4 regions of the Spinactinospora alkalitolerans genome follow, and region 2 is predicted to be linked to each of the others. Evidence: predicted binding sites of a transcription regulator. Region 2 holds the regulator's gene; each other region holds the start of a gene.
The links. Region 2 encodes LexA, which represses DNA repair genes until DNA is damaged. Its sites were predicted from a motif close to TCGAACANNTGTTCGA; they were not measured.

Region 1 (7,048 bases), 160 kb from region 2:
TACGGCGGGCCGCTCTGGACCGTGATGTCGACGCTGACGGAGGCCTGCTCGGGGGTGCCCCCGGTGAAGGGCGCGTAGCTCTGCCAGGAGGGGTCGTCCTGTGTGGCCCGCAGCGCGAACTGCTGGTCGACGTGGCCGGAGGAGGAGTCGTCCTCGAACTCCTTGTCGTACTCGTCCCCCCAGGCGGTCTCGGCGCTGGTGAAGTCCTCGCCGTAGACCAGGGTGCCCTCGGGGAAGGACGGATCGCCGAATACCTGCACCGCGACCAGCGCGGCCGCGGCGACCAGGGCCACGGCGCCCGCGGCGATGCCGACCGTCCTCAGCCTGACCCTGCCCCGGCCCCCGCCGGCCGGGCCGGACGCCGAGGCGCCGGGAGGCGGCGCCCCGGGGCCGGGAGGGCCGCCGTAGGGACTCTGCGGGCCGGAGGGCGGTCCGAGCGGGGGCTGCTGGGGGCCGGAGCCGAACGAGGGCTGTCCGGGCTGCCCGTGGCCGTAGGGCCCCTGCTGCACCGGCGGCGGGCCGAAGCCGGACTGCTGCGGCCCGGAGGGCGGACCAGGCGGACCATAGGGGGGCTGCTGGGGGCCCGAGGGCTGCGGCGGGTGGGAGGCGACGCCGGTCGGCGGCGAGGGCTGGTCGTAGGGCCGGGTGGCGGGGGAGGCGGCGGTCCCGGGACCGTCCGGCGGCATGGCGGCCGTCGCCTGCTGCGACAGGTTCTCCGTCGCGATGCCGTCCTCTCCGCCGTTCGGCGGGGTCGCGGCGGGGTCGTCGGAGGCCGCCGCCGCGGCGGCGGCCGCTCCCGCGGCACCGGCGGCGGCGATCCCGGTCGGCCGCGTGGTGGAGGGCGGGGTCCAGGAGCGCACCACCGTCTGGTCGATCACCGCCCTGCTGGGATCCTCCTGGCCGATCAGCCGGTTCAGCAGCTGCTGGGCGGTGGGGCGGTTGGCCGGATCCTTGTCCAGCGCCTGCGTGACCAGTTCCCGCAGCGTGGGGTCGAGGCCCTCCATGTTGGGCGCCATGGAGACGATCTGGTGCAGCACCGCCGGCACGGTCGGCGCGTCGAACGGGGCCTTGCCGGTTCCGGCGAAGACGACCAGGCAGCCCCAGGAGAAGATGTCGGAGGCCGCGGTGATGTCGCGGCCCTCGATGAGCTCGGGCGCGAGGTAGGCCGGCGTGCCCATGAGCTGGCTGGAGCGGGTCACGGCGCTGTCGTCGTCCATGGCGCGCGCGATGCCGAAGTCGATCACCTTCGGGCCCACGGAGGACAGCAGCACGTTGGCCGGCTTGAGGTCGCGGTGGATGACCCCGGCGCCGTGGATCGCGGTCAGCGCCGCCGCGACGCCCATGGCCAGGCTGTCCAGGGTGCCGCCGTACATGGTGCCGTCGGCCGCGATGGCCTCGGCCAGGTTGGGCCCTGCGACGTACTCGGAGACGATGAAGAGGGGGTCGCCTTCGAGCCGGGCGTCGATGACCGCGGCGGTGGAGAAGCGGGCCACGCTGCGGGCTGACTCCACCTCACGGGCGAACCGGCGGCGGAAGGCCTCGTCGTCGCTGAGGTCGGGATGGATGAGTTTCACCGCGACCGAGCGGTCGGCCTCGTCCTTGGCGAGGTAGACCGTGCCCATGCCGCCCCGGCCGAGACGGCCGACGATGCGGTACCCGCCCAGTTCGTGCGGATCACCCGTACGGAGGGGTTTGGCGCGCTCGTGCCCGTTTGACGTCACAGTGGTGAATTCCTTTGTGGATCGCGTGATTCGCGCCTCATAGCGTATCGAGCCCCGGACGCGGTCCCAGCGGCCCGGACCGCGTAAGGGGGCGGGGGCGCGGCGCCGATCGGAATCTCGTTCGTGTGCAGACGAGTCAACCACGCGCACGCGCCGCACCGCGAACCGCCGGCGGCCGTCCGGACCCGGTGCCGCGCGGTCGGAATCCGGTCGGAATCCGGCCACGGCGGCGGCTCACACGCTTCCGGGCGGTGACGATCTTCGATAGGGTTGGAACAGATGTTCGAATAGAGGTCTGCTCTTCCCCGCAGACGAAAGCCGGTCCGCGCGCCCTCGGTGGCGCGTGTCTCATGAGGGGAGCTGGTGGGGCGGATGTACGGCACGCCGATCACGGTGTGGGAGCAGGACGGCAGACCGGTCCGCTTCATGTGGGAGGGGCGGATCTACGTGGTGCGGCGCATTCTGGACCACTGGGTCACCGTGCGCTCGGACTTCTCGCCCGAGGCCGGGAGCGGCCGGCCCCGGCGCCGCTTCTGGCGCGTGCAGGTCGGCCCCGAACCCGGCGCCGACGTCTACGAGCTCCGCTACGACTCGGTGGGAGAGCAGTGGCTGCTCTCCCGGACGCACAGGTGAGCGGCGCGGGGGTCAACCCCCGCGGCGGGCGATCGCGGTGAGGAGGCGCTCCTCGGCGTCCGCGCCCGCGGCGACGCGCGGCAGCCGCCACAGGAAGACCGCGCCCAGCACCCACCATCCGCCGACGATGAGCCACTCGTAGGGCCAGGCCAGCGCGGCCGGCATGCCCGGCAGGTAGAGCACGGCCAGGCCCAGGCTCAGCACCAGGGCGAGCACGCCCACGGCGGTGCCGGCCGGGACCCGGAAGGGGCGCGCCATCCCCGGCTCGCGGCGGCGCAGCGCCAGGAACGACGTCGCCACCATGATGTAGGCGATGACGATGTTGATGCCTCCCGCGTTGACCAGCCACGTCAGCATCTGGTCGCCGAACAGCGGGGCGAGCACCGACAGCCCGCCGATGAACAGCAGGGCGTTGGCCGGCGTCTTGTACTTCGGGTGCAGTCGGCCGAACCAGCGCGGCACCATGCCCGACACCGCCATCGCGTACAGCAGCCGGCTGGCCCCGATGAGGAAGGCGTTCCAGCTCGTGAGGATGCCCGTGATGCCGCCGAGGATGAGGACGGTGCCCATGGTCCGGCTGTCCCACAGCGCGGCCATGCCGTCGGCGGAGGCGAGCTGGGCGTCCAGCAGCCCCTCGCGCGACAGGGCCGAGCCGACCGTCAGCATGATCAGGATGTACCACGCGCTGGCGCAGACGACCGAGAGGATCAGCAGCTTGCCGACCTGCCGGTAGGGCAGCCTGATCTCCTCGGCCGACTGGGGGATCACGTCGAAGCCGACGAACAGGAACGGCGTCGCCACCAGCACCGCGATGAGCCCGGTCGCGCCGCCGGAGAACAGCGGGCGCATGTTCTCGGTCGAGCCGCCGACGAACGCGCCGAGCAGCAGCGTCGCCCCGACCGCCAGCAGGAACAGCACGGCGATGACCTGGAAGACGCTGGCCGGGCGGATGCCGACGTAGTTCAGCGCGGTGATGACGATCGCGGCCACGATGCCGACCGCGGCCCACGAGGCGTAGACGTCGTAGCCTGCGACCGACCACAGCCGGCCGGCCTGCATGTCGGGGAAGAGGTAGAGGACGGTCTCGGGCAGCGCCACGGCCTCGAAGGCCACGACGCTGAGGTAGCCCAGCACGATGCCCCAGGAGGCGACGAAACCGCCGTGCGCGCCGAGGCCGCGCAGGGCGTAGTTGTGCTCGCCGCCCGCCCGCGGCATGGCCGACACCAGTTCGGCGTAGGTGAGACCGACGAGGGCGACGATCGTGCCGCCGATGACGAAGGCCAGCGCGGCGCCGAGGCTTCCGGCGCTGTCGAGGAACTCACCGGTGAGCACGACCCAGCCGAAACCGATCATCGCACCGAAGGCGAGGGCGAGGACGTCGCCCCGGCCCAGGACCCGGATGAACCCTTCGCTTCGCGTGTTCATGGGCGTCCCTCCTGTCACCGTACGTGTGGCCAGCGTTGCCCCTGGGGCGCCGAAATGGAATACCCCCGCGCCCTATATCGCGGCGTGTCGGGCCCACCCGGCCTCCGCGGAACTCAGCGATCCAGCGGCGGGCGGTGCAGGCCGAAGCCGGTGGCCTGCTCGAAGGCGTGCCCGACCTCCAGGACGCGGCGCTCGGCCAGGTGCGGGCCGACGATCTGCAGGCCCACCGGCAGCCCCGCCGGGGTGAATCCGGCCGGGACCGACAGCGCGGGGCTGCCGGTGACCGAGATGCAGTAGGCCGAGCGCATCCAGTCCAGGTAGGTCTCCTGCACCTCGCCGTCGATGTCGGTGGGGAACTCCTGCGACGCGTCGAACGGCGCGACCTGGCTGACCGGCAGCAGCAGCACGTCGTAGCGCTCGAAGAACTCCCGCACGCGGTGGAAGAGCGCGGTGTGCAGCCGCTCGGCGCGGGCGAGGTCGGCCCCGCTGAGCTTGCGCCCCTCCTCGATGTTCCAGACGACGCTGGCCTTGAGCCGGCCCGGGTCGGCGTCGAGCAGCGGGCCGAAGTTGCTCTCGAACAGCCACGCGCGCAGCGTCCGGAACACCTCGTCGGCCCCGCTGAGGTCCGGGGCGGCCTCCTCCACCCGGCAGCCCAGTCCCTCGAACGTCCTCAGTTGCGGGGCGAGCGCGTCGAGCACGGTCCGTTCGCAGGTGAAGGCGCCGCCGAGGTCCGGGGTCCAGGCCACGCGCAGCCCGCTCAGGTCGCGTTCCAGCGGTTCGGCGAAGCCGGCGCCCGGCTCGGCCACCGCGATCGGGCTGCGCGGGTCGGGACCGGCCAGCACCGACAGCAGCAGGGCGGCGTCGGCGGTGTCGCGCGCCAGCGGGCCCTGCACCGACAGCGTGGACCAGCCCAGCGGGGCCGGATGGGTGGGCACTCGCCCGGGGGTGGGGCGCAGGCCTACGACGTTGTTGAAGGAGGCGGGGTTGCGCAGGGAGCCGCCCATGTCGGAGCCGTCGGCGAGCGGGTGCATCCCCGCGGCGAGCGCGGCGGCGGCCCCGCCGCTGCTGCCGCCGGCCGACTTGGCGGTGTCGTAGGGGTTGCGGGTGGTCCCGAAGATCGGGTTGAAGGTGTGCGATCCGGCCGCGAACTCCGGCACGTTGGTCTTGCCGATCGTGATGGCCCCCGCGGCGCGCATCCGCTCCACGATCAGCTCGTCGCGTTCGGGCACGTGGTCGGCGAAGACCGGCGAGCCGAACGTGGTGCGCACGCCCGCGGTCTCGTGGGTGTCCTTGTGCGCGATCGGCAGGCCGTGCAGCGGGCCGACCCCGGCGCCGGAGGCCAGGCGCTCGTCGGCGGCGGCGGCCTCGGCCATCGCCCGCTCCGCGCACACCGTCACCACCGCGTTGACCGCGGGGTTGACCGCCGCGATCCGGTCCAGGTGCGCCCCGACCACCTCGCGGGCCGACACCTCCCGGGCGCGCAGCATCCGCGCCAGCTCCCGGGCCGAGCGGTAGGTGATCTCCTCGTGCATGGGCGCTCCTGCAGGTGCGATCGGGCGGTCCGCATTCCATGACAGCCGGACCGGCTCGACCCGGACCAGGGGGTATCTTGCCGATTCCCGCGGCCCGGTTGGGCAACTCTCGTCCATCTCCATGGTTCCAGGGCAAGGTACCGACCGAAGGGAGGTACGGACAGGAGGCCGTCCTCGCTCACAGGTATCGGCGAGTCCACCCGGGCGGGCGGCCCGTCCCGACCGGTGTGTCATGCTGGGACGCGGTGCCCATGGCAGGAACCCGGTGCGAATCCGGGACGGTCCCGCCACTGTGACCAGGGAGTGAACCCGCGATCAGCGCCACTGCCGGCGACGCCGGTGGGAAGGCCGCGGAGGAGCGGCGATCTGGGAGCCAGGAGACTGCCCGGCACCGCGACCCAACCGTACGGGCGTGGAGACCCGGAAGGAAAGGACCCCCGTGAGCGCTGTCCGCTACCCCTTCAGTGCGGTCGTCGGGATGGCCGACCTCAAGCTCGCGCTGCTGCTCAACGCCGTCTCGCCCGCCGTCGGCGGCGTGCTGGTGCGCGGCGAGAAGGGCACCGCGAAGTCGACCGTCGTGCGCGCGCTGGCTGCGCTGCTGCCCGACCTGGCCGCCGTCACCGGATGCCGGTTCGCCTGCGACCCCGCGGCTCCCGATCCCGAGTGCCCGGACGGCCCGCATCCGGCGGAGGCGGACGGAACGGCCGCGGCGCGGACCCGCCCGGCCCGGCTCGTGGAGCTGCCGGTGGGCGCGAGCGAGGACCGGCTCGTCGGCTCCCTCGACATCGAGCGGGCCCTCACCGAAGGCGTGAAGGCGTTCGAACCGGGCCTGCTCGCCGCGGCGCACCGGGGCGTGCTCTACGTCGACGAGGTCAACCTGCTGCACGACCACCTCGTGGACTTGCTGCTCGACGCCGCGGCCATGGGCACCTCCCACGTCGAGCGCGAGGGTGTCTCGGTGCGGCACGCCGCCCGCTTCCTGCTGGTCGGGACGATGAACCCGGAGGAGGGCGAGCTGCGCCCGCAGCTGCTCGACCGGTTCGGCCTGACCGTCGAGGTCGCGGCGACCCGCGACCCCGCCGAGCGCGCCGAGGTGGTGCGCCGGCGCCTGGCCTTCGAAGCCGACCCCGAGGCGTTCGCCGCCGCCCGCGCCGAGGAGGAGGCCGAGCTCGCCCGGCACATCCGCCGGGCGCGCGAGCGGCTGCCCGGCGTCGTGCTCACCGACACCGCCCTGCGCCAGGTCACCGCCGTGTGCGCCGCCTTCGAGGTGGACGGGTTGCGCGCCGACCTGGTGACCGCCCGCGCCGCCATGGCGCTCGCGGCGTGGCGCGACCACGCCGAGGTCACCGCCGACGACGTGCGCGACGCCGCCCGCCTCGCGCTGCCGCACCGGCGCCGCCGCGACCCCTTCGACGCTCCTGACCTCGACGAGGACCGACTGCGGGAGGCGCTGGACCAGGCGGGTGATGCGGACCCAAAAGGCCCTGAGGACGACCCGGACGGCCCTGACGACGGCGGCCCCGGGTCGGGGGAGTCTCCCGGTGACGGCGGCGCGCCGTCCGGCGACGCGCCCGGCGAGCGGCCGCCCGGGTCCGGTGCCGCGCAGGAGGCGGCGGGCGACGCGGCGGACGAGCGGACCGAGGACGGGTCCGGCCCCGCGCCGCAGGACGCCGCGGCCGACCCCGGCGAGACCTACCGGCCCCGGCTGCTCAGCGTGTCCGGCATCGGTGCGGGCAC
Region 2 (7,048 bases):
CTGCGCCGCGACCTGGGCCGGGTCCTCGCCGGCGACCTGGGCGGCGCGCTCCTCCGCCGAGAGCACGCCCAGAGCGGCGCGCTGCTCGTAGGGGAGGTGGTCCAGCGCCAGGCGGCGGAAGATGTAGTCGACCACCGACTGCGCCATCCGGATGTCGGGGTCGTCGGTCATGCCCGCCGGGTCGAAGCGCATGTTGGTGAACTTCTCGACGTAGGTCTCCAGCGGGACGCCGTACTGCAGCGCGATGGAGATGGCGATCGAGAACGCGTCCATGACGCCGGCCAGGGTCGAACCCTGCTTGCCGAGCTTCATGAAGACCTCGCCGAGGCCGTCGTCGGGGTAGGACCCGGCCGTGATGTAGCCCTCGGCGCCGCCGACGGAGAAGGAGACGGTCTCGCTCGGGCGCTTCTTGGGCAGGCGGCGCCGGACCGGGCGGTTGACCTCGATGACCTCCGGCTCGGCTGCGGCCTTGTCCTCGGTCTTGGCCGTGGACAGCGGCTGGCCGACCTTGCAGTTGTCGCGGTAGACCGCGAGCGCCTTCAGACCCAGCTTCCAGCCCTGGAAGTAGATGTGCTCGAAGTCCTCGACGGTGGCCTCTTCGGGCACGTTCACCGTCTTGGAGATCGCACCGGACAGGAACGGCTGGACCGCGGCCATCATCTCGACGTGGCCCATGGGCTTGATGTAGCGCTTGCCCATGGCGCAGTCGAACACCTCATAATGCTCGGGGCGCAGGCCCGGGGCGTCGACCACGTGGCCGTTCTCCGCGATGTGCTCGACGATCGCCTCGATCTGCTCCTGCTGGTAGCCCAGGTTCTTCAGCGCACGCGGGATCGCCTGGTTGACGATCTGCATGGAGCCGCCGCCGACCAGCTTCTTGAACTTGACCAGCGAGAAGTCGGGCTCGATGCCGGTGGTGTCGCAGTCCATCATGAAGCCGATGGTCCCGGTCGGCGCGAGCAGGCTCGCCTGGGCGTTGCGCCAGCCGTTGCGCTCGCCGGTCTTCAGGCAGTCCTCCCACGACCTCGTGGCCGCGGCCGCGATGTCGCGGTCCATCCCTCCGACGACGCGCAGGTCGTCGTTTGCCGCGGCGTGCTTGCGCATGACCCGCTTGTGGGCGTCGGCGTTCTTGGCGTAGCCGTCGTAGGGGCCGACGACGCCGGCCAGCTCGGCGCTGCGCTTGTAGGCGGTGCCGGTCATCAGCGAGGTGATGGCCGCGGCGACGGCGCGGCCGCCGTCGGAGTCGTAGGCGTGGCCGGTCGCCATGAGCAGCGCGCCGAGGTTGGCGTAGCCGATGCCGAGCTGGCGGAACGCCCGCGTGGTCTCGCCGATCTTCTCGGTCGGGAAGTCGGCGAAGGTGATCGAGATGTCCATCGCCGTGATGATCAGCTCGGTCAGCTTGACGAAGTTGCCGATGTCGAAGGTGTCGTCGTCGGTCAGGAGCTTCAGCAGGTTGATCGAGGCCAGGTTGCAGGAGGAGTTGTCCAGGTGGACGTACTCCGAACAGGGGTTGCTGGCGGAGATGCGGCCGCTCTCGGGCGCGGTGTGCCAGTCGTTGATCGTGTCGTCGTACTGCACGCCCGGGTCGGCGCACTCCCAGGCGGCCTTGGCCATCTTGCGGAAGAGGTCCTTGGCGTCCACCGTGGCGACGGTCTCGCCGGTGGTGCGCGAGACCAGGCCGAAGTCGGAGTCGGTCTCCACCGCGCGCATGAAGGCGTCGGAGACGCGCACCGAGTTGTTGGCGTTCTGGTACTGGACGCTGAACATGTCGGCGCCGCCGAGGTCGACGTCGAAGCCGGCGTCGCGCAGCGCGCGGATCTTGTGCTCCTCGCGCGCCTTGGTCTCGACGAACTCCTCGATGTCGGGGTGGTCGACGTCGAGGACGACCATCTTGGCCGCGCGGCGGGTGGCGCCACCGGACTTGATGGTGCCGGCCGATGCGTCGGCGCCGCGCATGAAGGACACCGGCCCCGAGGCGGTGCCGCCGGAGGACAGCAGCTCCCTGCTGGAGCGGATGCGCGAGAGGTTCACGCCCGCGCCGGAACCGCCCTTGAAGATGATCCCCTCTTCCTTGTACCAGTCGAGGATCGACTCCATGGTGTCGTCCACGGACAGGATGAAGCAGTTGTGCACCCGCAGGTTGCCGGAGAGGTACTCGCCGCTCTCGGTCTGGATGTCGTAGACCTCCATCGAACCGAGATTCTCGATCTCCGCGATCTCCAGCCGTTTGACCGGGTGGGCCGCCAGGCCTGGAACATCCAGGCTCGCCTCCAGCTTGGCTGCCTTGACCGGGTCGATGAAGCCGATCTCCGCGGCGAACGCGGCCCGTTCCCCAGCGCCCTGGATGCCAAGGCTCCAGGTGTCATGGCGGTCGGGGCGGGGCTCGGCCTTGCGCTTCACCCGGGAAAAGATTCCGTAGCGCAGCAGCAGCCGCTGGACTCCACGGACCAGTTCCTCAGAGATCATGTCCATTCCGATACGGACCGACCTCTCCCGCTCCGTGACATAGCCCTCGGCCTGGAAGATACTCCGCAGGTAGGCCGTGACCACCGGAAGCGGCGCCGTGAACAGGCGCTCCGGCACCCGCATGTCGACGCCGCGGGCGCGCAGACCCCATTTCGCCACGAAGTCCGCCAGCCCGGTTCCGTAGAGCCGGGTACGTCGGCAATCCAACGAGGTGTCCTGGGTCTCCACTCGCCGTTCATGGCGGTGGACATCGGGCAGCACCTGCTCCAGGCTCCGAGTCACCCAGTCCAGTTCGGCCTGGGTGACCGTCATCGCCTCGATCGTCAGCGAACGGTTCGTTCCTTCGTACTGACCGACGAAACCGTCTGACTGCAGCCAGCCCGCCAGCGCCGCCTCGGAGATCTCCGCGGTGGTGATCTCCGCTTCACCGAACGAATCACGTCGGTGCCACTGCAGTTGGTCGCCCGCTGTCAGATGTCCCGCGGGCACGAACTTCCCGCTGTGTTCGCCGGTGGCCTTCCAGACGAGGTGGTCCGCTGTCACGTCCAGCGTGTATCCCGCTTTGGTGTGCAGGCGCAGGACGTTCTTGATCCCGTTGGCCTTCGTCGCCAGAATCCGCGTCACGCCGGACGCGTCATAGACCTTGGCGCCGACCGTGTCGGACTCGACGAGCTCACCGATGGGAACGAGTCCCTGCGGGGTACTCACCAGCGCGTCATAGGGCTGGCACGCCGAGACCTGCTGCTTCGAGGCCGTGCCGACGTTGAACCACACCGGGGAGTTGAAGCTGAAGAGCTGGTGGACCAGCGCGTGCTTCAGCTCGTGGTCGAAGATCTCGGCGTCGTCGTCGGAGGCGAAGTAGCCGTTCTCCCTGCCGGTGGCGGTGTACTTGCCCGCCACCCGGTCGACGAGCTGCTTGAGGCTCCACTCGCGCTCCGGGGTGCCCACCGCGCCCCGGAAGTACTTGCTCGCGACGATCTGGGTGGCGTTCATCGACCACGCGGCGGGGAACTCCACTCCGCGCTGCTCGAAGTTGACCGAGCCGTCCCGCCAGTTCGTCATGACGACGTCGCGGCGCTCCCACTCGACCTCGTCATAGGGGTGTACACCGGGTGAGGTGAAGATGCGCTGCATCTTCAGTCCCTTGCGCTGGGCCTGCCTGCCCTTGCGAGTCGACGAGCCGCCCCGGCTGTCCGTCTCCGTCATTTCGCTCCCCCTGTTCTCGCCATACCCAATTCACGCCACCGCACGATCGACCGCCCCGGGTCGGGCGGCCCTCTTCGCGCTACGTCTGATCCGCATGTTCAGCGCCTTCGCCGGCGCCGCACGTCGGCGGCACCGCGCCGGCCGCTACGACGAGGACCGGTCGGCCCGCAGGCCGACGATCTCGTTCTCGAAGTCCTCCAGGGACTCAAAGCTCCGGTACACCGACGCGAAGCGGAGGTAGGCGACCTCGTCGAGCTCACGCAGCGGTCCCAGGATGGCCAGCCCGATCTCGTGCGCGGGGACCTCGGCCGCACCGCGTCCGCGGACCGCCTCCTCCACCCGCTGGCCGAGCAGGGCCAGCGCGTCCTCGTTGACCGGGCGTCCCTGGCAGGCCCGGCGCACTCCGGCGATGATCTTGGTGCGCGAGAAGGGCTCGGTGACACCGGACCGCTTGGCCACCATGAGCAGCACGGTCTCCTGGGTGGTGAAGCGGCGCTCGCACTCCGGGCACGAACGGCGGCGGCGTATCGCGACGCCGTCGTCGGTGGAGCGGCTGTCGATCACCCGGGTATCAGGATGACGGCAGAACGGGCAGTGCATGCCGGCACGCCTCCCCCCAGATCCACATCGATCATCTCCCCGCGCACGCGCGGGCGGCCCGTGCTCACCGGCGGCGGGCAGCCCTGCGGGCGCTCTCGTCCCCTCCGAGGCGAAGGCCCCGAAGAGATCAGGTACCTACTTAAGCACAATTTGTGGGCGGCTCGCCCCCAAGTAAGCACAAGATGTTGTGGTCAACTTATGACCGTTGCCGGGCGGGCGCAAACCGGTGGGAGGGGTTCCGAGACAAATTCTCAGGTCACCGCGGGGATAACGGGAACCGATCCGGGCGTGTCGCGCGCGGACGGTGTGAGAAGCCGCGCCGATCGGCGTGCCCGACGCCACTGCGCCGGCGTCACCGGCCGGAGGGCCGGCGGGCACCGGCGCCCGTCGGGCGGTGCTGCCGACGGCGGTCAGGAGGGCAGTTCGAGCTTCTGGCCGGGTTCGAGCGTGGTGCTGGTCAGGTCGTTGATCTCGACGATCTCGTGCACGGTCCGGCGGGGGTCGTCGTCGGGCCGCACCTGCTCGGCGATTCCCCAGAGCGTGTCGCCGTCCCTGACGACGATCGTCTCCGGGGGCGGCAGCATGAGCGAATCGGCGGAGGCTCCGGCGGGCGAGGCGCCCAGGGCCACGGCGACCAGGATCAGCACGGCGAAGCCCGCGGTGGTGACGGCGGCCAGGGTGGAGATGAGCACCACCCGCCCGCGCCTGGTCAGCCTGGCGCCGTGCCGGATCGGTTCGAACGAATGGAGGTCGGGAAGCTCCGTGAGCGCTCCCGGGGCCATGACGGCCACGCCGCCACCACTCTCAGCGCTCACGGGTTCTCCTAGCCATTCGGGGATCTCCAGGGACCAGTCGTAGACGTCGCGATGGTACGCGGGGCGCTCCGCCGGGGTGAGCGCACCCCGCGGCTTTCGCCGCCGAGCGCGCGGAGCCCGCTTCCGCGCGGGTCCGGCGACGGGTCCGCCGGATTCGGAGTCGGAGGGGAGCTGCAGAGCCGGTTCAGGCATCGTCCTCACCTTCGAACGCCAGTCCATTAGAACTAACGTTCGATTATTACCGCATCCCGCCGGATTTTTCAGCACCATCTCGAACGTTTGTTTGATATTGCCTTGCCCAAGCACTAATGTTGGACATGTTTCACTGCGGTATACCGGCGCCGTCGCTCATGCGACGCCGCTTCGATACACCGTCGTTACACGACCACGGACGACGACCGCTGACAGCCCACACCGAGAACACCGACCGCCGAGGAGGCCGGACGTGCCGGAGGAGAACCACGGAACACGGGAACCTCACGCGGACGACAGATCCGTCAGCGTGCTCCGGTCCGCCGCCACGGCCACAGACGCCCAGGCCTCTGCGACCCCGCCGGACTCGGCCCCGAAACTCACGGCCCGCCAGCAGAGCGTCCTGAACGTCATCCACCGTTACGTACGGCAACGCGGGTACCCACCGTCCATCCGAGAGATCGGCGATGCGGTGGGACTGTCCAGCCCCTCCAGTGTCGCGCACCAACTGAAGGTGTTGCAACGCAAGGGCTACCTCCACCGCGACCAGAATCGCCCACGGGCGGTCGAAATTCGCATTCCCGGACAGCCTCCGGTGCGCTCCTGGGACGGACTCGGCGACGAGCACCGGGCCGCCGACGTCACCCGCGCGGCCGACGTCCCGGTCGTCGGGCGGATCGCCGCGGGCGGTCCGGTCCTCGCCGAGGAGGCGGTCGAGGATGTGCTGACGCTGCCCCGGCAGATCGTCGGCGAGGGCCGGCTCTTCATGCTCAACGTCGTCGGCGACTCGATGATCGACGCCGCCATCACCGACGGCGACCTGGTCGTCGTGCGGCAGCAGCCCGACGCCAACAACGGCGACATCGTCGCCGCGCTGCTCGGCGACGAGGCGACGGTCAAGGCGTTCAAGCGCGAGGACGACCACGTCTGGCTGCTCCCCCGCAACAGCGCCTACGCGCCCATCAACGGCGACGAGGCCACCATCCTGGGCAAGGTGGTCGCGGTCATGCGCAAGGTGTAACGAGTCGGCCTCGATTTGGCACGGGCCCGTGATCCGCACCCGGATCACGGGCCCTTTCACCGTTCTGCGACTCAATGGTTACCGCGGCGCCGCCGATCCCCGTGGAACGAAAGCGGCATACGGTAGGGGGCATGGCCTCTCCGCCCCACCCCGTTTCGACGCGCGCGCTCGGCGTCCTCGCGACCGGCGGCGCCCTGCTGCTCTCCGTCGCCTGCGCTCCCTCCGACGACCCCGACGAGGCCGGAGCCGCGCCCTCCGATATCGCCGCGGCGGAGCGCGAGGTGAGCTTCGAGAGCGGGCCCGACACCCTGTACGGCACCTTCGCCGTCCCCGACGGCGCCGAGGGCTCGATCCCCGCCGCGCTGATCATCTCCGGGAGCGGACCGACCGACCGGAACGGCAACAGCGACGCGCGGCCGGACGCCGACACCAACGCCAACTTCGCCCGGGTCCTGGCCGATGCCGGAGTCGCCTCGCTGCGCTACGACAAGCTCGGCTCCGGGGAGACCGGAACGGCCTCGCGCGAGGAGGACGACCCGGTCGGCTACGGGGTGTTCGAGGACGAGATGGCCGCCGCCTACGCGGAGCTGCTCGCCCAGCCCGAGGTGGACCCCTCCAGACTGCTCGTGCTCGGCCACAGCGAGGGCAGCCTGTTCGCGCTGCGCGCCCCGCGGGTCGTGGCGGACCACCCGCCCAAGGCGCTGATCCTGGCCGCACCGGTGGGCGACCGCTACCTGGACATCCTCGA
Region 3 (7,048 bases), 3.0 Mb from region 2:
CGACCTTCGCGAATTTCATCTGGTATCTCCCTTCACGAGTCGCCACGCGCGCGGCGTGCGTCGAAGATGACGCCCCCGAAGCATCTCGGTCGGCTACGAACGCTGTGCGGGCTTCGTCGTCGGTGCGGGGTGTGTGCTGGGATGGCACTGTGCTGTTGGTTCGCCCTGACCGGCGGGTGCCGGTGCGCATCAGGGAGACCTCCGCGGTCTTTCCTCCTGCGGGTTGGCCGCTAAACTAACAGGAAAGTTTCCTAATAAATAGAGAAGGAGGTGTCACGGTTATGTCTCGACGCCCGGGAACTCCTCGGTTGCTCCGACAACTCAACGATCGAGCGGCCCTGGAGTTGCTGCTGTCGTCGGGGCCACTGACGCGTACCCAACTCGGAGAGGCAACGGGGCTGTCCAAGGTGACGGCCTCCCAACTGCTCTCCCGCTTGGAAGAGCGAGAACTGGTGCACGTGGTGGGCACCCAGGCGGGTGGCCGCGGCCCCAACGCCGCGCTGTACGCGGTGGTCCCCTCCAGCGCCTACGTGGCCGCCCTGGACGTCGGGCCGAACCAGGTCACCGCCGCGATCGCCGACATCACGGGCACGATCGTCACGGAGGTCTCGATCGACCCCACGGACTCCGATGATCCGGTCGCGGTCGTGCACACCGCGGTCATGAAGCTCGTGGAGAGCGCGGGAGTGCCGCTGCGGCGGCTGACGGCCTGCGTCATCGGCACTCCGGGCGTGGTGGACCCCCGGACCGGCGACGTGCGCTTCTCCTTCGACCTGCACTCCTGGCACGAGGGCGTCCTGGAGTCGCTGCGCACCGACCTGAAGCGCTCCGTGACGATCGAGAACGACGTCAACCTCGCGGCCCTCGCCGAGCGTACGGAGGGCGTGGCCAGGGACGCCACCGACTTCGTGCTGATGTGGGTCGGCGGTGGCGGAGGCGGCGTCGGCATGGCGATCATGCTCGGCGACCGGATCCACCGGGGCCGCTCCGGCGGCGCGGGGGAGATCGGCTACCTGCCGGTCCCCGGCGCCCCGCTGCCCGACGACGTGGGGCTGCCAGGGGGGTACCAGTCACTGCGCAGCGCCTACGGCAAGCCGTCGCTGGCCCACGGCTTCCAGTCGCTCGTCGGCGCCCGGGAGATCCTGGCGCTCGGGGCCGGGCACGGACTGGACGGCGAGAACGTGGCCGGCGTGCTCACCGCGGCCCGAGAGGCCGGCCCGAAGGGCGACGCGTTCCTCCAGGAGCTCGCGGAGCGCATCGCGCGCGGCGTCGCCTCGGTCTGCGTCGTGCTGGACCCGGGCCTGGTGGTGCTCGGAGGCGAGGCCCCCCGGGCCGGGGGAGTCGACCTCGCCCGGCGCGTGGCCCGCGCCGCCGGCCGGATCGGTCCCAACGAGCCCGAGGTCAGCATCAGTGAGATCGAGGGCAACCCGGTCCTGCGCGGCGCGGTCCTCGCCGCCCTGAAGAAGGCGAGGGAGGAGGTGTTCGCCTCCACCGTGGAGTAGCGCGGGCGAACGCGGTCGGCGGCGCTACCCGCCGGCCAGACCGCGGCGCATCACGATCCTCGGCGCCACCGCGATGCCCGCGTCGATCTCCGCCTCCCACTGCGCGCGCAGCCGCGGCCCCCAGGCCGGCTCGGGGAGCTCGGCGAAGCCGCGCCGGGCGTACCAGGGGGCGTTGAAGGCCACGTCCCTGAATGTGGTCAGCGTGATCGCCCGATACCCGCGCTCCCGGGCATCGGCGCAGGCCGCCTCCAGCAGGGCCGCGCCGATGCCGCGCCTGCCGTGGTCGGGGTGCACCGCCAACTGCTCCAGATGTGCGGCACCGTCCAGCTCCGTCAGCGCGGCCAGACCCGCGACGGGGTCGCCGGCGACCAGGACCCGGTCGGCGTGGGCGAGCATCGGGCGCGGGTCGTCGAGCGGCAGCTCCAGGCCCGCGGAGGCGAACAGGGTGTCGGCCGCAGTGCTCACCTCCACCAGGCGCGGCAGGTCGGCGGGCACCATCGGCCGGACCGGGACGCGGGACTCGGACACGTGCGCGACCTCCGGAGAAGAAGACGGCGGCGTTCACGGCGATGATCGCCGCTCCGGACCGCGCTGTCGAACGGTTTTCCCCACCGGACCACCCGGACGGGACGGAGCCGCTGAGATCGTTGATGGGGGTTGGGAGCCGTGGTCGCAGTCCTCCATTCACCCCTGGTGACATGGAAGGCCGCCGTCAGCGCGCCGGCGCCGACGGTGCGAAGGGGCGCGCCGCGCCGTCGGCGCCGGCCGCCCGCCGCAGAAGGGCCGGGCACCTGCGCAGCGGGATCCCGCGCCCTTGCGCGTTGCCGGACGCTTCACGCCTGACAACAGCCCCACCAGGTCACCAGTGATCCGGCAGGGCCTGGAGACAGCCCCGCCCTCCCATCGACGGTCTGAGGTGACACCGGTCGCGGCGGCGCCGATACTGGAGGCGATGAGACTTTCGCATTTCTGGCAGCGGATGCACGAGCAGTTCGGCGAGACCTACGCCGAGAGCCTCGCGCAGGACTACGTGATCGAGGACCTCGGGTCGCGCACCGTGCGGCAGGCACTGGCCGACGGCGTGAGCGCCAAGGAGGTGTGGAGGGCCGTCTGCAATACATTCGGCCTTCCCGCGGCGGTGCGTTGAGGCGGGTCTGTCGGGTCGGCGTTGCAGTGGACCCGTTCGGCCTTCCCGCGGCGGTGCGTTGAGGCGGGTCTGTCGGGTCGGCGTTGCAGTGGACCCGTTCGGCCTCCCCGCGGCGGTGCGTTGAGGCGGGTCTGTGGGGTCGGCGTTGCAGTGGACCCGTTCGGCCTCCCCGCGGCGGTGCGTTGAGGCGGGTCTGTCGGGTCGGCGTTGCAGTGGACCCGTTCGGCCTTCCCGCGGCGGTGCGTTGAGGCGGGTCTGTGGGGTCGGCGTTGCAGTGGACCCGTTCGGCCTTCCCGCGGCGGTGCGTTGGGGCGGGTCTGTGGGGTCGGCGTTGCAGTGGACCCGTTCGGCCTCCCGGTGGCGGTGTGTTGGGGCGGGTCTGTCGGGTCGGCGTCGCGACATCGTGTGGTCGATACCGTGGAATCGAACAGAAGTTCGGGTAAGCTGGGTGGTGCACCCGGGTCGGCAGTGATGCGGTTCACGGAGAAGAACGCGAGACGCCCACCGTGGCGGAGGATTCGCCGGACCCGGTCGGGAGGACCGCCCAGCGGTTGTCCACAACGTGAGGCGAGCCGTCGCGAATTGTCACCACGGCCGCGTAGCGTCGCCCTCGACATGAAAAAGAAAGCACCGACCCAACAGGGGTTTCCCGTGGCAGCTGCTGACCGAGAGAAGGCTCTCGAAACCGCGCTCGCGCAGATCGAGCGCCAATTCGGCAAGGGGTCCGTCATGCGCCTCGGCGATGACGACCGCCCACCCATCGAGTCGATTCCCACCGGCGCCATCGCGCTGGACGTCGCACTGGGCATCGGCGGCATCCCGCGCGGCCGGGTCGTGGAGATCTACGGTCCGGAGTCCTCGGGCAAGACCACGGTCGCACTGCACGCCGTGGCCAGCGCCCAGCGGCTGGGCGGCATCGCGGCCTTCGTCGACGCCGAGCACGCGCTCGACCCCGAGTACGCCAAGAAGATCGGCGTCGACACCGACGACCTCCTGCTGTCCCAGCCCGACACCGGTGAGCAGGCGCTGGAGATCACCGACATGCTGATCCGCTCCGGCGCGGTCTCCGTCATCGTCATCGACTCCGTCGCGGCCCTGGTGCCCCGGGCCGAGATCGAGGGCGAGATGGGCGACAGCCACGTCGGTCTGCAGGCCCGTCTGATGTCGCAGGCGCTGCGCAAGATCACCAGCGCGCTGCACCAGACCGGGACGACGGCGATCTTCATCAACCAGCTCCGCGAGAAGGTCGGCGTCATGTTCGGCTCCCCCGAGACCACCACCGGTGGGCGGGCGCTGAAGTTCTACTCGTCGGTCCGGCTGGACGTCCGCCGCATCGAGACGCTGAAGGACGGCACCGACGCGGTCGGCAACCGCACCCGGGTGAAGGTCGTCAAGAACAAGGTCGCGCCGCCGTTCAAGCAGGCGGAGTTCGACATCCTCTACGGCGTGGGCATCAGCCGCGAGGGCGGCCTGATCGACCTCGGCGTGGAGCAGGGGGTCGTGCGCAAGTCCGGGGCCTGGTACACCTACGAGGGCACCCAGCTCGGCCAGGGCAAGGAGAACGCGCGCAACTTCCTGCGCGAGAACGCCGACATGGCCAACGAGATCGAGAAGAAGATCAAGGACAAGCTGGGCGTTCCCACCGGCGGCGACGACAGCGCCTCCGGCGTGGCACCGGAGGCCGAGCCCGCGGCCGCGGCCGCCAAGGACGTGCCTCCGGCGGCCCCGATCAAGCGCACCGCCAAGAGCAAGGCGGTTCCGGCCGCGGATGGCTGATCCGCGGCTCAGCGAGGACGACGGTCGAGACGCTCCTCCGGCCGGTAGTGCCGCGCGGTCGGAGGACGATCCCGAGGCCAGGGCGCGCGGCGTCTGCCTGCGGCTGCTCACCTCGGCCCCGCGCACCCGCGCCCAGCTCGCGCAGGCGCTGCGGCGTCGGGACATCCCCGAGGACGTCGCCGAATCCGTGCTGGGCAGGTTCAGCGATGCGGGGATCATCGACGACGCCGCGTTCGCCGAGGCCTGGGTCGACTCCAGGCACGCCGGTCGCGGGCTCGGCCGGCGCGCACTGGCGGCCGAACTCCGGCACCGCGGCGTCGCGGAGGAGACGGTGCGTGACGCCGTGGACGAACTCAGCCCCGAGCAGGAGGAGACCGCGGCGCGCCGTCTCGTCCGCCGCAAGCTCGCCGCCACCCGGGGCAAGGACACCGATGTGCGCGTCCGTCGGCTCATGGGCATGCTCGCCCGCAAGGGCTACTCCGCGGGCCTGGCCTACCGCCTGGTCCGGGAGGAGCTGGAGGCCGAAGGGGCCCAGGTCGAGCTTCCCGAGCCCGACCCCGACTGACCGGTCCGCGGCGGGGACACCCGGGGCGATTTTGTGACCCAGTGGTGATCCATCGCGGTCGAATGCCGCTGCGTGCCTGGTAATGGCGTATTTGCGTGGTATGCGCCGAGGGGGAACCGGCCCCTCCCGAGGCGGATCCGGTTGCCCGCGCAGGCCACCGCCCTCTAACCTCACGGCAGTGAGGAGTTAACTCCGCGCGCGACGGGTAGCCCTATCCACAGCGGACGATGTGCGCACCGACGTGCGCAGGACTGTGGCTTCTGGCAACCAACGGATGCGCGTTCGCAAGCCGGCCGCGAAACGAACGAGGAGTGGTTAGCGACCGCAGGCACGGTTGGGGGTGGGGCCATGGACGGGGCGACCGGCCCGCTGATCGTGGGAGCGCTGGCCTTCGTGGCCGTGCTCGCCGTCGCCGGCGTCCTCCTCCTGCGGACGGCCCTGGCCACCCGTGAGCGCCGTTCGCGGGCCCTCCAGGACGAACTCGCCGAGGCCCGCGCGCAGGCCGACCGCATTCGCTCCGCAGCCGAGAACGAGGCGGCGGAGAAGCTCCGGTCAGCGGAGGAACGCGTCGCCGACCAGCGTGCGGAGGCCGAGGAGGAGCAGGCCGCGGCCCGAGCCCAGTTGGCCGAGCAGCGCACGGACCTGGAACGGCGGGAGTCCCGCCTCGCCGAGCGCGAGCAGCGGCTGGACGAGGAGGTCCGCCGGCTCACCGAGGCCAGGGAGAGGGCCGAGGAGCGCTCGGAGCACCTCGACGAGCGCGAACGGGACCTCGCCCGCCTGGACGACCAGCGCCGCGCGGTGCTGGAGGCCGCCGCGGCCCTCAGCGCCGAGGAGGCGAAGGCCGAGCTCGTCGCCGAAGTGGAGAACCAGGCCAAGCGCGAGGCCGCGCTGATCGTCCGCGACATCGAGAAGGACGCCCGCAAGAACGGCGACGCCCGGGCCCGCAAGATCATCACCCTGGCCGTCCAGCGCCTGGCGACCGAGCAGACCACCGAGTCGGTGGTCTCGGTGGTGCACCTGCCCGGCGACGAGATGAAGGGCCGCATCATCGGCCGCGAGGGCCGCAACATCCGCGCCTTCGAGACGGTCACCGGGGTCAACCTCATCATCGACGACACCCCCGAGGCGGTGCTGCTGTCGTGTTTTGATCCGGTGCGCCGCGAAGTCGGCCGCCTGACCCTGGAGACGCTGGTCCTGGACGGGCGCATCCACCCGCACCGCATCGAGGAGGTCCACGAGGCCAGCCGGGCCGAGGTCGACCAGTTGTGCGTGCGCGCGGGCGAGGACGCCCTCGTCGACGTCGGCATCACCGATATACACCCCGAGCTGGTCACCCTGCTCGGCCAGTTGCGCTACCGCACCTCCTACGGCCAGAACGTGCTCAAGCACCTCGTCGAGTCCGCGCACCTGGCCGGGATGATGGCCGACGAGCTCGGGATGGACGCCCGGCTGCTGAGGCGCTGCGCTCTGCTGCACGACATCGGCAAGGCGCTGACGCACGAGGTCCAGGGCAGCCACGCGCTGATCGGCGCGGAGATCGCCCGCCGTTACGGCGAGTCCGAGGACGTGGTGCACGCGATCGAGGCGCACCACAACGAGGTGGAGGTCCGCACGGTCGAGGCCGTGCTGACCCAGGCCGCCGACGCGATCAGCGGCGGCCGCCCCGGGGCGCGCCGGGAGTCCCTGGAGGCCTACGTGGAGCGCCTCCAGCGGCTGGAGGAGATCGCCCGCGCCAACGAGGGCGTGGAGAAGGTCTTCGCGATGCAGGCCGGCCGCGAGATCCGGGTGATGGTCAGACCCGAGGCCGTGGACGACGTCCAGGCCCAGGTGATCGCGCGCGACATCGCTAAGCGGGTCGAGGAGGAGCTCACCTACCCCGGCCAGATCCGGGTGACCGTCATCCGCGAGTCCAGGGCGAGCGAGACCGCGCGCTGAAGACCGGTGTCGACGACCGCCACGTCCTCGACCGCGCCGATCGTGCGGCCGACGTGGCGGGCCCGCACCGGCATCGCGATGCCGGCCAGGCCGATGGCGACGAAGATGATCACACGCTCTCCT
Region 4 (7,048 bases), 220 kb from region 2:
CCGTGCGCTTCCTGCTGGTCTTCACCCCGCAGATCATGTTCTACGGGCTCGCCGCCGTGCTGTACGGCATCCTGCAGGCGCACCGCAGGTTCCTCGCCCCCGCGCTGGCCCCGCTGGTCTCCAGCCTCGTGGTCATCGCCGCCTACATCGCCTTCGTCCCGCTGGGCGGGGCCTACCGCGACCGCATCGCCGACCTGCCCCTCGACGCCGAGCTGACGCTGTCGGTGGGCACCACCGCGGGCGTGGTCGCCATGTTCGCCACGGCGTTCGTCCCGGTGGCGCGGCTGCGCCTGGGACTGCGCCCCACACTGGCCTTCCCGCCCGGTGTGGCGCGCCGGGTACGCGGCCTGGCCGTCGCCGCACTGCTGCCACTGGTCGCCATGCAGCTCAGCATGCTGCTGGCTCTGACGCTGGCCAACCGGGGCGGGGGAGAAGGCGCCGCGGTGCAGTACAGCTACGCGTGGAGCCTGTTCACCCTGCCCTACGGCGTCGTCGCGATCCCGATCGCCACCAGCGCCTTCACCACGCTGTCGGTGCGCCACAGCAAGCGCGACGGCCCCGGCTACAACGCCGTCCTGGCCATGAGTTCACGCGCCACCCTGCTGGTCACGGCGGCCCTGGCCACGGCTCTGGCCGCGGCGGCCGGGCCGGTGGCGCAGGTGTTCGCCCGCAGCGACCCGGCGCCGCTGGAGCGGGCGCTGCTCACCTACGCCCCCGGCATCGCGGGTTTCGGCCTGATCGCACTGCTCGGCAAGGCGCTCTACGCCTCGCACCACGGCCGTCCGGCCGCACTGGCCCAGATCGCGGGATGGCTGGTGGCCATGGCGGCCAACGCCGTCCTGGTGGCGCTCGCCCCGCGCGACTGGGCGGTCGCCGCGCTGGGGGCCGGCACGTCGCTGGGCCTGAGCCTGGCGGCCCTGCTGCTCCTCGCCGCGGCGCTGCGCGCCCACGGCCGCGACGCGTTCGCGGGCCTGGGCCGCGCCGCGCTGGCCGTGCTGCTCGGCGCCGGTCTGGGCTACGCCTGCGGAGCGTCGGTCGTCCACCTCTTCGAGGTCACCGGCCTATGGTCGAATGTCGGGGTCGGCCTGCTCGGCGGAGCGGTCACCCTCGCGGTCTTCGGCGCCGTCGCCGCCGTGATCGACGGCCGGGCGGTGCGGGCCGCGCTCACCCGCCGGATGAACACCCCGGGGACGCGGGCCCCGGACAGGGACGAAGGTGGAGAGGGAACGCATGAGTGAGCTGCGGATCGCGATGGCCATCGCGACCAGCGGCGGGGGTGTGGGCAACCACGTCCGCTCACTGAGCGCCGGCCTGGACGCGCGCGGCCACCGGGTCGCCGTGATCGGCCCGCCCGCGACCGAGGACCGCTTCGGCTTCACCGCGGCCGGCGCCCGCTTCGCGCCCGTCGACGTCGGCGCCAGGCCGAGGCCGGCCTCCGACCTCGCGGCGATCGGGAAGCTGCGCCGCATGCTCGCCGGCGTCGACGTCGTGCACGCCCACGGCATCCGCGCCGGCGCGCTGTGCGCGCTGGCCCAGGCCTCCCCGCTCATCGTCACGCTGCACAACGCCCCGCCCGCGGTCTCGGGCCCGCTGGGCCTGGCCTTCCCCGTGCTGGAACGCGTCGTCGCGCGCCGCGCCGACCTCGTGCTCGGCGTCTCGGGCGACCTGGTCGAGCGGATGCGTCTGCGGGGCGCCAAGGCCGTGGAGCGCGCCCTGGTGCCGGCTCCGGCGATGCCGCCGCCGGACCGCGCCGCCGCCGAGGTCCGCTCCGAGCTGGGCGTGGCGCAGGACCGTCCGCTGCTGCTGGTGGTGGCCAGGCTCGCCGAGCAGAAAGGGCTGCCGACGCTGCTGGAGGCCGCCGCGCTCTGGGCGCGCCGCGATCCGGCGCCCTTCGTGGCCATCGCGGGGGACGGGCCGCTCGAAGCCGACCTCGCCGCCCGCATCGCCGAGGGCGGCCTGCCGGTGCGGCTGCTCGGCCGCCGCACCGACGTCCCCGACCTGCTCGCCGCAGCCGACGCGTTCGTGCTGCCCAGCGTGTGGGAGGGCCAGCCGCTGGTGCTCCAGGAGGCGCTGCGGGCCAGGCTGCCCATCGTGGCGACCAGGGTGGGCGGGGTGCCCGATGTGGTGCGCGACGCCGGCCTGCTGGTGCCCGCGGGGGACGCGTCCGCGCTCGCCGATGCGGTCGGCCGGGTCCTGGACGAGCCCGCCACGGCCGGACGGCTGCGCACGCAGGCCGCGCTCATGGCCGAGACGCTGCCGACCGAGGACGACACCGTCGAGCAGGTGCTGAGCCTGTACCGCAGGCTCGCCGCCCGCAACGGCGCGGTCTCCTGAAGGCCCGCGCGGCCGGGCCGTCCCCGCGGTGACAAGACCCACACCCGGGGTGCACAAGAAGAGGCCTTCCGGGCGGTGTCCCGCGCACGGCCGGGATGGCATGATGAGACCCGGCCTTTCAATCGGCGGGAACCCATCCGCATGATTCCACGTTGATCGGTCAGAACAATCAGTGAGTGAGGGGAGTATCCCTTCCGCGGCGGTGTCGTCATCACGGATCGCAACGAGGCGAACCCGGTGCCGTCGGCCCGTGGCCGTGCCATGGGCGGGAGAGACCTCCGGTAGCACCCATGCCCGTACTTCACAGGCGGGCACCGCAACCGGAGGAGAATCCGTATGGATGTCCCCATGTGGGTCTGGCTTGTCACGATCGGCGCGATGGTCGTGATCCTGGCCCTGGACCTGGCGATCGTCGACCACCCCTGGAGCAAGAAGTCCGGGCCGAAGGAATTCGGCATGAAGCAGGCCGCGTGGTGGGCGGCCTTCTACATCGGTATCGCGATCGTCTTCGGCTTCGGCGTCTGGTACTTCGCCGGCGCGACCATCGCGGGCGAGTACTTCGCGGGCTTCGTCACCGAGAAGAGCCTCAGCGTCGACAACCTCTTCGTCTTCTACCTGATCATGGGCAGCTTCGCGGTGCCCAAGAAGTACCAGCACGAGGTCCTGCTGGTCGGCATCGTGATCGCGCTCGTCATGCGCGGCTTCTTCATCGTCATCGGCGCCCAGGCGATCAACGCCTGGAGCGAGGTCTTCTACCTGTTCGGCGCGTTCCTCATCTACACGGCGATCAAGATCGTCCGCGACCACCTCAAGAAGGACGAGGAGGATCAGGACTACACCGACAGCTTCGCGGTGCGGATGGTCCGCAAGGTCTGGCCGGTCACCGACGACTACCACGGCGCGCACCTGACGGTGAAGCAGAACGGCCGCCGCCACGTCACCCCGATGCTCATGGTCATCGTCGCCATCGGCGTCACCGACCTGGTGTTCGCGGTCGACTCGATCCCGGCGATCTTCGGCCTCACCCAGGACCCCTACATCGTCTTCACCGCCAACGCCTTCGCCCTGCTGGGCCTGCGGCAGCTGTACTTCCTGCTGGCCGGGCTGATGGACCGGCTGGCCTTCATCAGCTGGGGCCTGGCCGCCATCATGGTGTTCATCGGCGTCAAGATGATCCTGCACGCGCTGCACGAGAACGGCGTGCACGTGCCCGAGATCGGTATCGGCCTGTCCCTGACCGTGATCCTGGGTGTGATGACCGTCACCATCGTCGCGAGCCTGCTGAGGTCCAAGGGCGGCGGGAAGAAGGAGCCGACGGGGGAGAAGACCGGCCCCGGCGCCCCCTTCTGAAGAGCGGGCCGTCCGGATTCCCGGACGACCCTCTCCTCGAACGGCTGTTCGGTTATAGTGAAGCGTCCGCCGGGTTCCCGGCGGGCGCTTCGCGCGCCGGAGGCGGAAGTTTCCGGCGCTTCGAGTCGTTACTGTTAGAGGCCGAGCGCCGCACGACGGCCCAAGCGCGGTATCCGTCCCCATGGCCGTCGGTGCAGGCCACACCTTGCGCGGCAGCCAGGAGCCGGGGTCCGGCACGCCCTCACCGCGTGGTGCCGATGCCGAAGGGGTTGATGGGAGCATGGCCGAACAGCTGGTGATCCGGGGCGCCCGGGAACACAACCTCAAGAACGTCTCGCTGGACCTCCCGCGCGACGCGATGATCGTGTTCACCGGACTCTCCGGGTCGGGAAAGTCGTCGCTGGCCTTCGACACCATCTTCGCCGAGGGCCAGCGCCGCTACGTCGAGTCCCTCTCGGCCTACGCCCGGCAGTTCCTCGGCCAGATGGACAAGCCCGACGTCGACTTCATCGAGGGACTGTCCCCGGCCGTCTCCATCGACCAGAAGTCCACCAGCCGCAACCCGCGCTCCACCGTCGGCACCATCACCGAGGTCTACGACTACCTGCGGCTGCTGTGGGCCCGCATCGGACGGCCGCACTGCCCCGAGTGCGGCCGGCTGATCGCCCGCCAGACCCCGCAGCAGATCGTCGACCGGGTGCTGGAGCTGAAGGAGGGCACCCGGTTCCAGGTGCTCGCCCCGGTCGTGCGCGGACGCAAGGGCGAGTACGTCGAGCTCTTCAAGGACCTGCAGACCAAGGGCTTCACCCGGGCCAGGGTCGACGGCGCGGCCGTGCGGCTGGACGAGGTGCCCGCCCTCAAGAAGTACGAGAAGCACGACATCGCCGTGGTGGTCGACCGGCTCACGGTGAAGGAGTCGGCCAAGAAGCGGCTGACCGACTCGGTGGAGACCGCCCTGCAGCTGGCCGGCGGCACGATCCTGCTGGACTTCGTCGACCTCCCCGAGGACGACTCCGAGCGCGAGCGGGTCTACTCCGAGCACCTGTTCTGCCCCTATGACGACCTGTCGTTCGAGGAGATGGAGCCGCGCTCCTTCTCCTTCAACTCCCCCTACGGCGCCTGCCCCGAATGCAGCGGCCTGGGCACCCGCATGGAGGTCGACCCCGAACTCCTCGTCCCCGACCCCGCCAAGACGCTCGCCGAAGGGGCGATCGCGCCGTGGTCGGGCGGACACGCCAGCGAGTACTTCGGCCGCCTGATGCAGGCGGTCGGCGACGCGCTCGGCTTCGACCTCGACACCCCGTGGGAGAAGCTGCCCAAGAAGGCGCAGCGGGCGCTGCTGCAGGGCCACGACACCCAGGTGCACGTGCGCTACCGCAACCGCTACGGCCGCACCCGCTCCTACTACACCGACTTCGAGGGCGTCATCCCGTGGGTGCGGCGCCGGCACTCCGAGAGCGAGAGCGACCTCAGCCGCGAGCGCCTCGAAGGGTTCATGCGGGTCGTGCCCTGCCCGGTCTGCGAGGGCGCCCGGCTCAAGCCGGTCGTGCTGGCCGTCACCGTGGGCGGGCGCTCCATCGCCGAGGTCAGCGCCCTGCCGCTCAGCGAGTGCGCGGAGTTCCTCGGCGGGCTGGAGCTGTCGGAGCGCGACCAGGTCATCGCGGCCCAGGTGCTCAAGGAGATCAACGCGCGGCTGGGCTTCCTGCTCGACGTCGGCCTCGACTACCTCAACCTCGAACGCCCGGCCGGATCGCTGTCCGGCGGCGAGGCCCAGCGCATCCGGCTGGCCACCCAGATCGGCTCGGGGCTGGTCGGCGTGCTCTACGTGCTCGACGAGCCGTCGATCGGACTGCACCAGCGCGACAACTTCCGCCTGCTGGAGACGCTGGAGCGGCTGCGCGACATCGGCAACACGCTCATCGTCGTCGAGCACGACGAGGACACGATCCGCGCCGCCGACTGGGTGGTCGACATCGGCCCGGGCGCCGGCGAGCACGGCGGCGACGTCGTGGTGTCGGGCCCGGTCTCGGAACTGCTGGCCAGCACCGACTCCAACACCGGCGACTACCTGGCCGGCCGGCGCGTCATCAAGGTCCCCGAGGAGCGTCGGCCGCTGACCAAGGGGCGCGAGGTCGTGGTGAGGGGCGCACGCGAGAACAACCTGCACGGCCTCGACGTCGCGTTCCCGCTCGGCGTGTTCACCGCGGTCACCGGTGTCTCCGGCTCCGGCAAGTCCACGCTGGTCAACGAGATCCTGTACAAGGCGCTGGCCAAGGAGCTGCACGGCGCGCGCTCGGTTCCCGGCCGGCACGTCCGCGTCAACGGGATGAACCAGCTCGACAAGGTCGTGCACGTCGACCAGAGCCCGATCGGCCGCACTCCGCGGTCCAACCCCGCCACCTACACCGGTGTGTTCGACCACATCCGCAAGCTGTTCGCCCAGACCGCCGAGGCGAAGGTGCGCGGCTACCAGCCGGGCCGGTTCTCGTTCAACGTCAAGGGCGGGCGCTGCGAGGCGTGCGCGGGCGACGGCACGATCAGGATCGAGATGCAGTTCCTGCCCGACGTCTACGTCCCGTGCGAGGTCTGCCACGGCGCCCGGTACAACCGCGAGACGCTGGACGTCCACTACAAGGGCAAGACCATCGCCGACGTCCTGGACATGCCGATCGAGGAGGCGCTGGAGTTCTTCGAGCCGATCTCCGCGATCCGGCGCCACATGCAGACGCTCAACGACGTCGGACTCGGCTACGTGCGGCTCGGCCAGCCCGCCACGACGCTGTCCGGCGGCGAGGCCCAGCGGGTCAAGCTCGCATCGGAACTGCAGCGCCGCTCCACCGGCCGCACCGTCTACGTGCTGGACGAGCCCACCACCGGCCTGCACTTCGCCGACATCGAGAAGCTGCTCGGGGTGCTGGGGCGGCTGGTGGACAACGGCAACACGGTCATCGTCATCGAGCACAACCTCGACGTCATCAAGACCGCCGACTACGTCATCGACATGGGTCCCGAGGGCGGTTCGGGCGGCGGCACGGTCGTGGCCACGGGCACGCCCGAGGAGGTCGCCGACATCGACGAGAGCTACACGGGCCAGTTCCTGCGCAAGATCCTCTAGAGCCAATGCTGCTCGGTCAGGCGCTGCGCGGTATTTGCCGAGGGGCGTTGCGGGTCCGCTGCTCCCTTTGGCCGGAGTCTGCGGGAGGCAGGCCGACCGCAGCCTTTGCGGCCTTGTTCGAGTACAGGGAGACCTGTGGACACCGGTCGGCATCGGTCCGGCGAACCTCGACTTCACGGCATCGCCTCTGGAGCGCGCTCGGCCGGGCCCGTCCCCGCGGGCGTCGGCGTTCGCGCGCGGCCGGTCTAA

Region 1: the regulator LexA is predicted to act here: its motif matches at 1,993-2,008, upstream of HDA32_RS06850 (DUF6504 family protein).
Region 3: the regulator LexA is predicted to act here: its motif matches at 3,073-3,088, upstream of recA (recombinase RecA).
Region 4: the regulator LexA is predicted to act here: its motif matches at 3,721-3,736, upstream of uvrA (excinuclease ABC subunit UvrA).

What each region holds. Positions count from the first base shown of each region.
Region 1 is NZ_JACCCC010000001.1:1,532,786-1,539,833, forward strand. It holds gene HDA32_RS06845 (serine/threonine-protein kinase) at 1-1,721, opposite strand, end outside; gene HDA32_RS06850 (DUF6504 family protein) at 2,094-2,354, shown strand; gene HDA32_RS06855 (APC family permease) at 2,367-3,779, opposite strand; gene HDA32_RS06860 (amidase) at 3,893-5,311, opposite strand; cobalamin riboswitch at 5,531-5,715, shown strand; gene HDA32_RS06865 (VWA domain-containing protein) at 5,790-7,048, shown strand, end outside.
Region 2 is NZ_JACCCC010000001.1:1,696,691-1,703,738, reverse strand. It holds gene HDA32_RS07585 (vitamin B12-dependent ribonucleotide reductase) at 1-3,672, opposite strand, end outside; gene nrdR (transcriptional regulator NrdR) at 3,817-4,272, opposite strand; gene HDA32_RS31715 (LysM peptidoglycan-binding domain-containing protein) at 4,683-5,087, opposite strand; gene lexA (transcriptional repressor LexA) at 5,590-6,300, shown strand; gene HDA32_RS07565 (alpha/beta hydrolase family protein) at 6,432-7,048, shown strand, end outside.
Region 3 is NZ_JACCCC010000001.1:4,727,907-4,734,954, reverse strand. It holds gene HDA32_RS21000 (extracellular solute-binding protein) at 1-19, opposite strand, end outside; gene HDA32_RS20995 (ROK family transcriptional regulator) at 282-1,502, shown strand; gene HDA32_RS20990 (GNAT family N-acetyltransferase) at 1,527-2,000, opposite strand; gene HDA32_RS20985 (DUF3046 domain-containing protein) at 2,455-2,649, shown strand; gene recA (recombinase RecA) at 3,301-4,425, shown strand; gene recX (recombination regulator RecX) at 4,418-4,990, shown strand; gene rny (ribonuclease Y) at 5,339-6,925, shown strand; gene HDA32_RS20965 (hypothetical protein) at 6,862-7,038, opposite strand.
Region 4 is NZ_JACCCC010000001.1:1,919,684-1,926,731, forward strand. It holds gene murJ (murein biosynthesis integral membrane protein MurJ) at 1-1,238, shown strand, start outside; gene HDA32_RS08555 (glycosyltransferase family 4 protein) at 1,231-2,334, shown strand; gene HDA32_RS08560 (TerC family protein) at 2,671-3,684, shown strand; gene uvrA (excinuclease ABC subunit UvrA) at 3,965-6,799, shown strand.